DNA from 3 places in the Ureibacillus endophyticus genome. Region 2 is predicted to be linked to each of the others. Evidence: a T-box and tRNA genes for the amino acid it is inferred to sense, from the RefSeq annotation. Region 2 holds a T-box; the other regions hold tRNA genes.
What was found. A T-box is a leader RNA that pairs with one kind of tRNA and senses whether it is charged. The one in region 2 lies ahead of trpS (tryptophan--tRNA ligase), so its partner is inferred to be a tRNA-Trp.

Region 1 (3,180 bases), 2.2 Mb from region 2:
GAGAGGACCGGGATGGACATACCGCTGGTGTACCAGTTGTCTTGCCAAAGGCATCGCTGGGTAGCTATGTATGGACGGGATAAGTGCTGAAAGCATCTAAGCATGAAGCCCCCCTCAAGATGAGATTTCCCATTACGTAAGTAAGTAAGATCCCTCAAAGACGATGAGGTAGATAGGTTCGAGGTGGAAGTGTGGCGACACATGGAGCTGACGAATACTAATCGATCGAGGACTTAACCACTAACTTGAATGGTCGTTAGTCAATGTCTTTATCCAGTTTTGAGAGAATAAGTAAATTAATCCGAAAAAAGTATAAAAAGTACTTGATATATTTGTGGATTATGATATAATAATACTTGTCTTTCGATAATAGTTTAAATGCTGTTTGCAAGAAGATTATAAATTAAAATACAATTATTCCGAAGTAGCTCAGTGGTAGAGCAACCGGCTGTTAACCGGTTGGTCGTAGGTTCGAGTCCTACCTTCGGAGCCATCTTCTTGGAGAGTTGTCCGAGAGGCCGAAGGAGCACGATTGGAAATCGTGTAGGCGGGTAACACTGTCTCAAGGGTTCAAATCCCTTACTCTCCGCCATCTTAGACAGCCAGATAATCTGGCCCGTTGGTCAAGTGGTTAAGACACCGCCCTTTCACGGCGGTAACACGGGTTCGAATCCCGTACGGGTCACCATTTTATAAAATAGCCAGCATGGAGGATTAGCTCAGCTGGGAGAGCACCTGCCTTACAAGCAGGGGGTCGGCGGTTCGAGCCCGTCATCCTCCACCATATTTTAAACAAAATAGTATTATCGCGGGGTGGAGCAGTTCGGTAGCTCGTCGGGCTCATAACCCGAAGGTCACAGGTTCAAATCCTGTCCCCGCAACCAAGGTCCCGTGGTGTAGCGGTTAACATGCCTGCCTGTCACGCAGGAGATCGCCGGTTCGATCCCGGTCGGGACCGCCATAAAATGGGTCGATAGCTCAGTTGGTAGAGCATTTGACTGAAGCTCAAAGTGTCGGCGGTTCGATTCCGTCTCGACCCATCTTTATTAAAAATTATTTAAATGCCGGTGTAGCTCAGTTGGTAGAGCAACTGACTTGTAATCAGTAGGTCGTGGGTTCGACTCCTATCGCCGGCACCATACTATGGAGGGGTAGCGAAGTGGCTAAACGCGGCGGACTGTAAATCCGCTCCTTCGGGTTCGGCGGTTCGAATCCGTCCCCCTCCACCATTTAAAATAGGGGCATAGTTCAACGGTAGAATAGAGGTCTCCAAAACCTTTGGTGTGGGTTCGATTCCTACTGCCCCTGCCAATAACCAATTTCAACTAAAGTAATGGCGATTGTGGCGAAGTGGTTAACGCATCGGATTGTGGTTCCGACATTCGTGGGTTCGATTCCCATCAGTCGCCCCATATATCCTCAAAAATAATTAGTTGAAATAATATATAAAATTATGGCGATTGTGGCGAAGTGGTTAACGCACCGGATTGTGGTTCCGGCATTCGTGGGTTCGATTCCCATCAGTCGCCCCATTAAAACTAATGAAAACTTCATCAAATTTTTGGGGTATAGCCAAGCGGTAAGGCAACGGATTTTGATTCCGTCATGCCCAGGTTCGAATCCTGGTACCCCAGCCATTTTGCGGAAGTAGTTCAGCGGTAGAACACCACCTTGCCAAGGTGGGGGTCGCGGGTTCGAACCCCGTCTTCCGCTCCAATATTATAATGGCGGCTTAGCCAAGTGGTAAGGCACGGGTCTGCAACACCCTTACCACCGGTTCGAATCCGGTAGCCGCCTCCATTTTATTTATTAATCGGTTTATCCGATGTTTTTTTTATTATTTGACTTTGCCGGTGTGGCGGAATTGGCAGACGCGCACGACTCAAAATCGTGTTCCTTCTGGAGTGTCGGTTCGACCCCGACCACCGGTATCTTTAAATTAAACATTAAACTGACAAGAGTTCTAGCTCAATACTGAGTTAGAACTCTTTTTGGTTCTATATTAATTGTTGGGGTTTGCCTACAATTTATGAAAAACAAAATGCACAACATCACCTATTTTTCTATACTTGAGTTGACTAGAAACAAGCAGAAAAAGGTGAGTTGTGCATTATGAATTTTAACATGGAACTACCAGGATTAAAAGGTGTAAATATTGAAGAAATGGTTGAACAAGAAAATCGTGTACTAGTCTATATTTCCATGCCTATAAAAGAACATATTTGTCCAGCGTGTGGTGAAAAAACAAAGAAAATACATGATTATCGAATGCGAAAAATCGGCCACCTTTCCTTTTGGGGACGTTTAACTAAGTTGATGTATAAATGTCGTCGTTACCGCTGTCAATGTGGAAAGCGTTTTGCAGAAAAGGCTTCATTTGTCGAGCGATATCAACGTTATTCAAGAGAAGCGAATCAAGCGATGACGATTCAATCCGCGAAATCGAAAACATTTAAAGATGCGGCAATGATTCTCGGTACATCTATTTCAACCATCATAAGAAGATTTAAAAAACAAGCAAAAGCAGTATTACCAAAGGGTGTTCAATTACCAAAAGCAATTGCCATTGATGAATACAAGGGAGATACGGATGCAGGAAAATATCAATTAATTATAGCGAATGCGGAAACACATGAACCAATCGATGTTTTGCCTAATCGCAGACTTCAAACGATCAAAACTTATTTGCAAAAATATGGTCAAGAAGTGGAAATCGTTGTCATGGATATGAATGGAAGTTTTAAAGCAGCGGTTCAACAAGCATTGGGAAAACCAATCATTGTGGCGGACCGATTCCATTATTGTCGTTATATCCATTGGGCTTTAGATGAAGTCCGAAGAAAAGTTCAAAAAGAAATGCATGCCTATGATCGTAAGAAATCGAAGAAAATGCGATTTGTTTTACATAAGAATTCCGACAATCTATCAGAGGAAGAACGTTGGTATTTAAATCGATATCTAGCTTTATCATCAGAGTTAAAGCAGGCTTATGAATTAAAAGAAGCATTTAAACAGTGGTTTACAGAATCCAAAAGGAGAGAAAATATACAGGAGGTCAAAAGTGGATTAGAAGCATTTTACCGAAAGGTAGAAGAAGTAGGCATTCCAAGCTTTTTAAAAAGTATACAAACACTAAAAAACTGGCAGAATGAAATATTAAACAGTTTTGTATTTGGATAT
Region 2 (3,180 bases):
ATTCACTATCACCATTAATATTTGCACGAGTAACAATGACTTCAAGTCCATGTTCAGAAGCATTTACATGAATCCAAATTGGACCATCTAAATCAAAATAATCTTCTGTATTGATTTCTCCAATCATATCCCAAAAAAGTTCTTCACCTTTTGCTCTGTTATACCATATTTCTTCACGGCTATATCCGCGATCTTCAATATCACGATAAGTAATAAAAAGTTTTATCGTGTTTTCATTTACGCGTTCGATGTCCATTAGACTTCAACTCCCTTCACAGTCATTCGTTGAAAAACAAGGAAAGCGTTCTTAGTATGTTTTGATTGGCAAGAATTAATCTTGCAATTCAAAAGTGTTTACGCCAACACTTTAGGTGAACAACATTATTTAGAATAAAAGCATTCTTTATTTATATACTTATGTTTTATTCTATAACTCTATTGTATGATTACCTAATAAAAATGAAAAGAAAAAAACATCGGACAAACAAAATTATTTGAATATTGAAATTGTAGTTGACTACACTATTGAAATCAAGTGAAAAATTTTTAAGATTAGTTATTATATGTTGGATTGCTTCTTTATTATTCACTGGTCATTCATCATACCGAACTTTTCAAAAAAACACATCATGATTAGCGCTAATTAATGACTTTAAACAAAAATAAAAACCGATAAAACCCAAGTAAAATAGATTTTATCGATTGCTTTTAAACAAATTCGGGTTTAGTTAACCATTTTTTGCGCTTCTAACAATTGGAATGCACGAACTTTTCTAGGCAAGAAGCGGCGAATTTCATCTTCATTGTAACCAACTTGAAGGCGCTTTTCATCTAAAATAATTGGACGACGTAATAATCCAGGATGTTCTTGGATTAATTCGTACAATTGTTGCAATGGTAAGCTTTCAACATCTACATTTAACTTTTGGAAAATTTTCGAACGTGTAGAAATAATCTCATCTGTACCATCTTCTGTCATGCGTAAAATTTCTTTTATTTCACCGATTGTTAACGGTTCTGAAAAAATATTTCGTTCTCTATAAGGAATTTCATGTTCTTCTAACCAAGCTTTAGCTTTTCGACATGATGTGCAACTTGGTGATGTAAATAATGTTACGATCATTATGACACTTCCCTTCTTTTGGTCAATAATCTATTCTCAACTTTTTATTAGATTAGAATTAATTTAATTTAAAATAACGTCTTAATTATACAACATTCTATCGCATTTGAATACAACATATTTAATAAAATATTTGCTATGTTAAGGGATTTTGTTTTCATTTTTTCTCTTTTAGGAATATAATTTATATCCTTTTAATATAACAGGTTACTTTACCCTTCTTTTGTAAAATTTAAACATACAAGTATAGCTTTTTTTATTCTCAATTAGATAATAGTAATCGAGAAATAATCGCAAATTTCTGTAAATTTAACGCTTAATTCCTAGTGCACTTGCAAATGACTATTTAGCTGCTTACAAATGTAAAAGTTACTTTTAAATAACAATTATCTTAATCACGTTACAATGTTACCCAATCTCTTTCTTTTTCATTCAAAGGCAGTGAAATATTATTTGCAATTAATAAAGATTTTTTATATATTATTTAACAAATATGTATTGGCGAAAAATTATAAAAACAGTGACAAAGAGTAGTACATTTGTTCTTCCGTGTTTAGAGAATCTGTGGTTGGTGCAAACAGAAGACGGGGCAAATGGAATGGACTTTCGAGTTGGCTTTATGAACGGATGTAGTAGTAAAGCTCGTCTCCTTCACGTTACGAAGGCTAAGTGGTCTATATAATAGACAAGCTGGGTGGTACCGCGGATTCAACATCATTCGTCCCTATACGAACTTTTTCGTAAGGACGCATGATGTTTTTTATTTTGAATATAATAGGAGGATTTTTTAATGAAGACTATTTTTTCAGGGGTTCAACCAACTGGAGTTGTTACACTAGGAAATTACATTGGAGCTTTTATGCAATTTCCAGCGCTACAAGATGAGGGAAAAGCAATTTATTGTATCGTAGACCAACATGCAATTACAGTGCCTCAAGATCCAAAAGAATTACGTTCTAATATTCGAACATTAGCTGCTACATACTTAGCAACAGGTATTGACCCAAATAAGGCGATTTTATTTATTCAATCTGAGGTTCCTGCCCATGCACAGGCTGGTTGGATGTTACAATGTATCGCTTCCATTGGTGAATTAGAACGAATGACACAATTTAAAGATAAATCTGATGGGAAAGAGTCTGTTTCTGCTGGCTTATTAACTTATCCACCATTAATGGCTGCAGATATTCTTTTATATAATACGAATATTGTTCCTGTTGGAGACGACCAAAAACAACATATCGAATTAACACGTGACTTAGCTGAACGTTTTAATAAACGATATGGTAAGGTATTTGTGATTCCAGAAATTCAGCTGCCAAAAGCTGGTGCACGTATTAAATCATTACAAGAACCAACGAAAAAAATGAGTAAATCAGATCCAAATACGAAAGCAACAATTCGCTTCCTAGATACGCCAAAACAAATTGAAAAGAAAATTAAATCTGCAGTAACAGATTCAGAAGGTATTGTTGCTTTTGATGAAAAAAATAAACCAGGTGTTTCAAACCTTTTAACAATTGAATCTGCTGTTACAGGAATCGCTATTGATACTCTTGTTAAAAAGTATGAAGGGCTTGGCTACGGTGCCTTTAAAGAAGGTGTAGCAACAAGTCTAATCGAACATTTAACGCCTGTCCAAGAAAGATTTAATGAATTAATTGACTCTAGTGAATTGGATAAAATCTTAGATGAAGGTGCAGCAAAAGCAAACGAAATTGCATCAGCAACAGTTAAAAGAATGGAAAACGCGATGGGATTAGGTCGAAAATCAAGATAAACAAAACGATGATTGATCCGATTGCTAAATAGAGCTCATGGGTCCCAACTATAAATGCCCATACTGCTGACCATGAATACCCTAATGTTCGGTAATTTAAATATAAAAGTAGATTGCCTACGGATATTACACATATGCCATAACTAAATAAAAAAAGCATAAAACGAAACATGTCCAACACTCCTTTACTAATTTAATATTCAAGAGTGAAAACAAAAATGCCTTTAGCTTTTCGCTAAAGGCATTTTATTATCGACATATTATTTAGTCGATTTTT
Region 3 (3,180 bases), 320 kb from region 2:
AATATAAAACTGGTGAGCCATGAAGGACTTGAACCTTCGACCCTCTGATTAAAAGTCAGATGCTCTACCACTGAGCTAATGGCTCTAAATAATGGTGCCGGCGATAGGAGTCGAACCCACGACCTACTGATTACAAGTCAGTTGCTCTACCAACTGAGCTACACCGGCATAATATGGTGGAGGATGACGGGCTCGAACCGCCGACCCCCTGCTTGTAAGGCAGGTGCTCTCCCAGCTGAGCTAATCCTCCTGGGAATTAAATTTTATGACCCGTACGGGATTCGAACCCGTGTTACCGCCGTGAAAGGGCGGTGTCTTAACCACTTGACCAACGGGCCATGGCTCCGAAGGTAGGACTCGAACCTACGACCAACCGGTTAACAGCCGGTTGCTCTACCACTGAGCTACTTCGGAATAATACATGGTGGGCCTAAATGGACTTGAACCATCGACCTCACGCTTATCAGGCGTGCGCTCTAACCAGCTGAGCTATAGGCCCCAATTGGAGCGGGTGATGAGAATCGAACTCACGACATCAGCTTGGAAGGCTGAGGTTTTACCATTAAACTACACCCGCAATAATGGCGGTCCCGACCGGGATCGAACCGGCGATCTCCTGCGTGACAGGCAGGCATGTTAACCGCTACACCACGGGACCATTTGGTTGCGGGGACAGGATTTGAACCTGTGACCTTCGGGTTATGAGCCCGACGAGCTACCGAACTGCTCCACCCCGCGGAAATATTATATTCTAAAATTAAAATATTGTATTACGCATATAGTTTTCATTTGAACCGTCACGATTTCGTTTAGTGAATTCAAGATGTTTGCGAAATCGTTACGCTGAAGCATCGCTACGAAGTTGATTCGTTCGTGCTCCACCCCGCGATAATATTATTTAATTTTTTTATTGGTGGAGCCTAGCGGGATCGAACCGCTGACCTCCTGCGTGCAAGGCAGGCGCTCTCCCAGCTGAGCTAAGGCCCCAAAATAATATATTTGGCGCGCCCGGCAGGAGTCGAACCCACAACCTTCTGATCCGTAGTCAGACGCTCTATCCAATTGAGCTACGGGCGCTAAATGGCTGGGGTACTAGGATTCGAACCTAGGCATGACGGAATCAAAATCCGTTGCCTTACCGCTTGGCTATACCCCAATATTTTAAAATTATTTAATTTAATTTAATTTAATGGGGCGACTGATGGGAATCGAACCCACGAATGTCGGAACCACAATCCGATGCGTTAACCACTTCGCCACAATCGCCATCGTGTAATAAGTTCAAACAGATATTGGCAGGGGCAGTAGGAATCGAACCCACACCAAAGGTTTTGGAGACCTCTATTCTACCGTTGAACTATGCCCCTACTTTAAAGTAGATGGTGGAGGGGGACGGATTCGAACCGCCGAACCCGAAGGAGCGGATTTACAGTCCGCCGCGTTTAGCCACTTCGCTACCCCTCCAGAAAGGATGCCGGCGATAGGAGTCGAACCCACGACCTACTGATTACAAGTCAGTTGCTCTACCAACTGAGCTACACCGGCATATATGGTGGAGGATGACGGGCTCGAACCGCCGACCCCCTGCTTGTAAGGCAGGTGCTCTCCCAGCTGAGCTAATCCTCCATTTTTGAAACAAGCGAAGCGACGTCCTACTCTCACAGGGGGAAGCCCCCAACTACCATCGGCGCTAAAGAGCTTAACTTCCGTGTTCGGTATGGGAACGGGTGTGACCTCTTTGCCATCATCACTTCACTTGTCCATGGATGTACTGGCTTCGCCGTTGCAACATGGATGTTGCGCTCTTAGGCGAAGTTCCTATTTCATTTTTGAGAGCTTGTACTCTCAAAACTGGATAAAGACATTGACTAACGACCATTCAAGTTAGTGGTTAAGTCCTCGATCGATTAGTATTCGTCAGCTCCATGTGTCGCCACACTTCCACCTCGAACCTATCTACCTCATCGTCTTTGAGGGATCTTACTTACTTACGTAATGGGAAATCTCATCTTGAGGGGGGCTTCATGCTTAGATGCTTTCAGCACTTATCCCGTCCATACATAGCTACCCAGCGATGCCTTTGGCAAGACAACTGGTACACCAGCGGTATGTCCATCCCGGTCCTCTCGTACTAAGGACAGCTCCTCTCAAATTTCCTACGCCCACGACGGATAGGGACCGAACTGTCTCACGACGTTCTGAACCCAGCTCGCGTACCGCTTTAATGGGCGAACAGCCCAACCCTTGGGACCGACTACAGCCCCAGGATGCGATGAGCCGACATCGAGGTGCCAAACCTCCCCGTCGATGTGGACTCTTGGGGGAGATAAGCCTGTTATCCCCGGGGTAGCTTTTATCCGTTGAGCGATGGCCCTTCCATGCGGAACCACCGGATCACTAAGCCCGTCTTTCGACCCTGCTCGACTTGTAGGTCTCGCAGTCAAGCTCCCTTGTGCCTTTACACTCTACGAATGATTTCCAACCATTCTGAGGGAACCTTTGGGCGCCTCCGTTACCTTTTAGGAGGCGACCGCCCCAGTCAAACTGTCCACCTGACACTGTCTCCTACCCCGATAAGGGGTACGGGTTAGAATTTCAACACAACCAGGGTAGTATCCCACCGACGCCTCCCTCGAAGCTGGCGCTCCGAGTTCTCTGGCTCCTACCTATCCTGTACAAGTTGTGCCAAAATTCAATATCAGGCTACAGTAAAGCTCCACGGGGTCTTTCCGTCCTGTCGCGGGTAACCTGCATCTTCACAGGTACTATAATTTCACCGAGTCTCTCGTTGAGACAGTGCCCAGATCGTTACGCCTTTCGTGCGGGTCGGAACTTACCCGACAAGGAATTTCGCTACCTTAGGACCGTTATAGTTACGGCCGCCGTTTACTGGGGCTTCAATTCAGAGCTTCGCTTACGCTAACCCCTCCTCTTAACCTTCCAGCACCGGGCAGGCGTCAGCCCCTATACGTCACCTTACGGTTTTGCAGAGACCTGTGTTTTTGCTAAACAGTCGCCTGGGCCTATTCACTGCGGCTCTCTTTCGAGAGCACCCCTTCTCCCGAAGTTACGGGGTCATTTTGCCGAGTTCCTTAACGAGAGTTCTCTCGCACACCTTAGGATTCTCTCCTCGACTACCTGTGTCGGTTTGCGGTACGGGCACCTCCCGCCTCGCTAGAG

Region 1: it has a tRNA-Trp gene. The T-box ahead of trpS (tryptophan--tRNA ligase) is inferred to sense a tRNA for this amino acid. The anticodon was not compared.
Region 3: it has a tRNA-Trp gene. The T-box ahead of trpS (tryptophan--tRNA ligase) is inferred to sense a tRNA for this amino acid. The anticodon was not compared.

The regions. Positions count from the first base shown of each region.
Region 1 is NZ_JAMYWW010000001.1:2,955,141-2,958,320, reverse strand. It holds rRNA gene NKR20_RS14725 (23S ribosomal RNA) at 1-241, shown strand, start outside; tRNA gene NKR20_RS14720 (tRNA-Asn) at 419-493, shown strand; tRNA gene NKR20_RS14715 (tRNA-Ser) at 501-592, shown strand; tRNA gene NKR20_RS14710 (tRNA-Glu) at 614-688, shown strand; tRNA gene NKR20_RS14705 (tRNA-Val) at 709-784, shown strand; tRNA gene NKR20_RS14700 (tRNA-Met) at 808-884, shown strand; tRNA gene NKR20_RS14695 (tRNA-Asp) at 886-961, shown strand; tRNA gene NKR20_RS14690 (tRNA-Phe) at 968-1,040, shown strand; tRNA gene NKR20_RS14685 (tRNA-Thr) at 1,064-1,139, shown strand; tRNA gene NKR20_RS14680 (tRNA-Tyr) at 1,146-1,229, shown strand; tRNA gene NKR20_RS14675 (tRNA-Trp) at 1,238-1,311, shown strand; tRNA gene NKR20_RS14670 (tRNA-His) at 1,337-1,412, shown strand; tRNA gene NKR20_RS14665 (tRNA-His) at 1,457-1,532, shown strand; tRNA gene NKR20_RS14660 (tRNA-Gln) at 1,563-1,637, shown strand; tRNA gene NKR20_RS14655 (tRNA-Gly) at 1,642-1,716, shown strand; tRNA gene NKR20_RS14650 (tRNA-Cys) at 1,727-1,800, shown strand; tRNA gene NKR20_RS14645 (tRNA-Leu) at 1,850-1,931, shown strand; gene NKR20_RS14640 (ISL3 family transposase) at 2,113-3,180, shown strand, end outside.
Region 2 is NZ_JAMYWW010000001.1:755,222-758,401, reverse strand. It holds gene mecA (adaptor protein MecA) at 1-256, opposite strand, end outside; gene spxA (transcriptional regulator SpxA) at 725-1,120, opposite strand; T-box leader at 1,635-1,852, shown strand; gene trpS (tryptophan--tRNA ligase) at 1,914-2,903, shown strand; gene fabF (beta-ketoacyl-ACP synthase II) at 3,168-3,180, opposite strand, start outside.
Region 3 is NZ_JAMYWW010000001.1:437,003-440,182, reverse strand. It holds tRNA gene NKR20_RS02220 (tRNA-Lys) at 11-85, opposite strand; tRNA gene NKR20_RS02215 (tRNA-Thr) at 93-168, opposite strand; tRNA gene NKR20_RS02210 (tRNA-Val) at 175-250, opposite strand; tRNA gene NKR20_RS02205 (tRNA-Glu) at 267-338, opposite strand; tRNA gene NKR20_RS02200 (tRNA-Asn) at 340-414, opposite strand; tRNA gene NKR20_RS02195 (tRNA-Ile) at 423-499, opposite strand; tRNA gene NKR20_RS02190 (tRNA-Gly) at 504-577, opposite strand; tRNA gene NKR20_RS02185 (tRNA-Asp) at 583-658, opposite strand; tRNA gene NKR20_RS02180 (tRNA-Met) at 662-738, opposite strand; tRNA gene NKR20_RS02175 (tRNA-Ala) at 912-987, opposite strand; tRNA gene NKR20_RS02170 (tRNA-Arg) at 1,001-1,077, opposite strand; tRNA gene NKR20_RS02165 (tRNA-Gln) at 1,082-1,156, opposite strand; tRNA gene NKR20_RS02160 (tRNA-His) at 1,191-1,266, opposite strand; tRNA gene NKR20_RS02155 (tRNA-Trp) at 1,294-1,367, opposite strand; tRNA gene NKR20_RS02150 (tRNA-Tyr) at 1,381-1,464, opposite strand; tRNA gene NKR20_RS02145 (tRNA-Thr) at 1,473-1,545, opposite strand; tRNA gene NKR20_RS02140 (tRNA-Val) at 1,551-1,626, opposite strand; rRNA gene rrf (5S ribosomal RNA) at 1,640-1,755, opposite strand; rRNA gene NKR20_RS02130 (23S ribosomal RNA) at 1,888-3,180, opposite strand, start outside.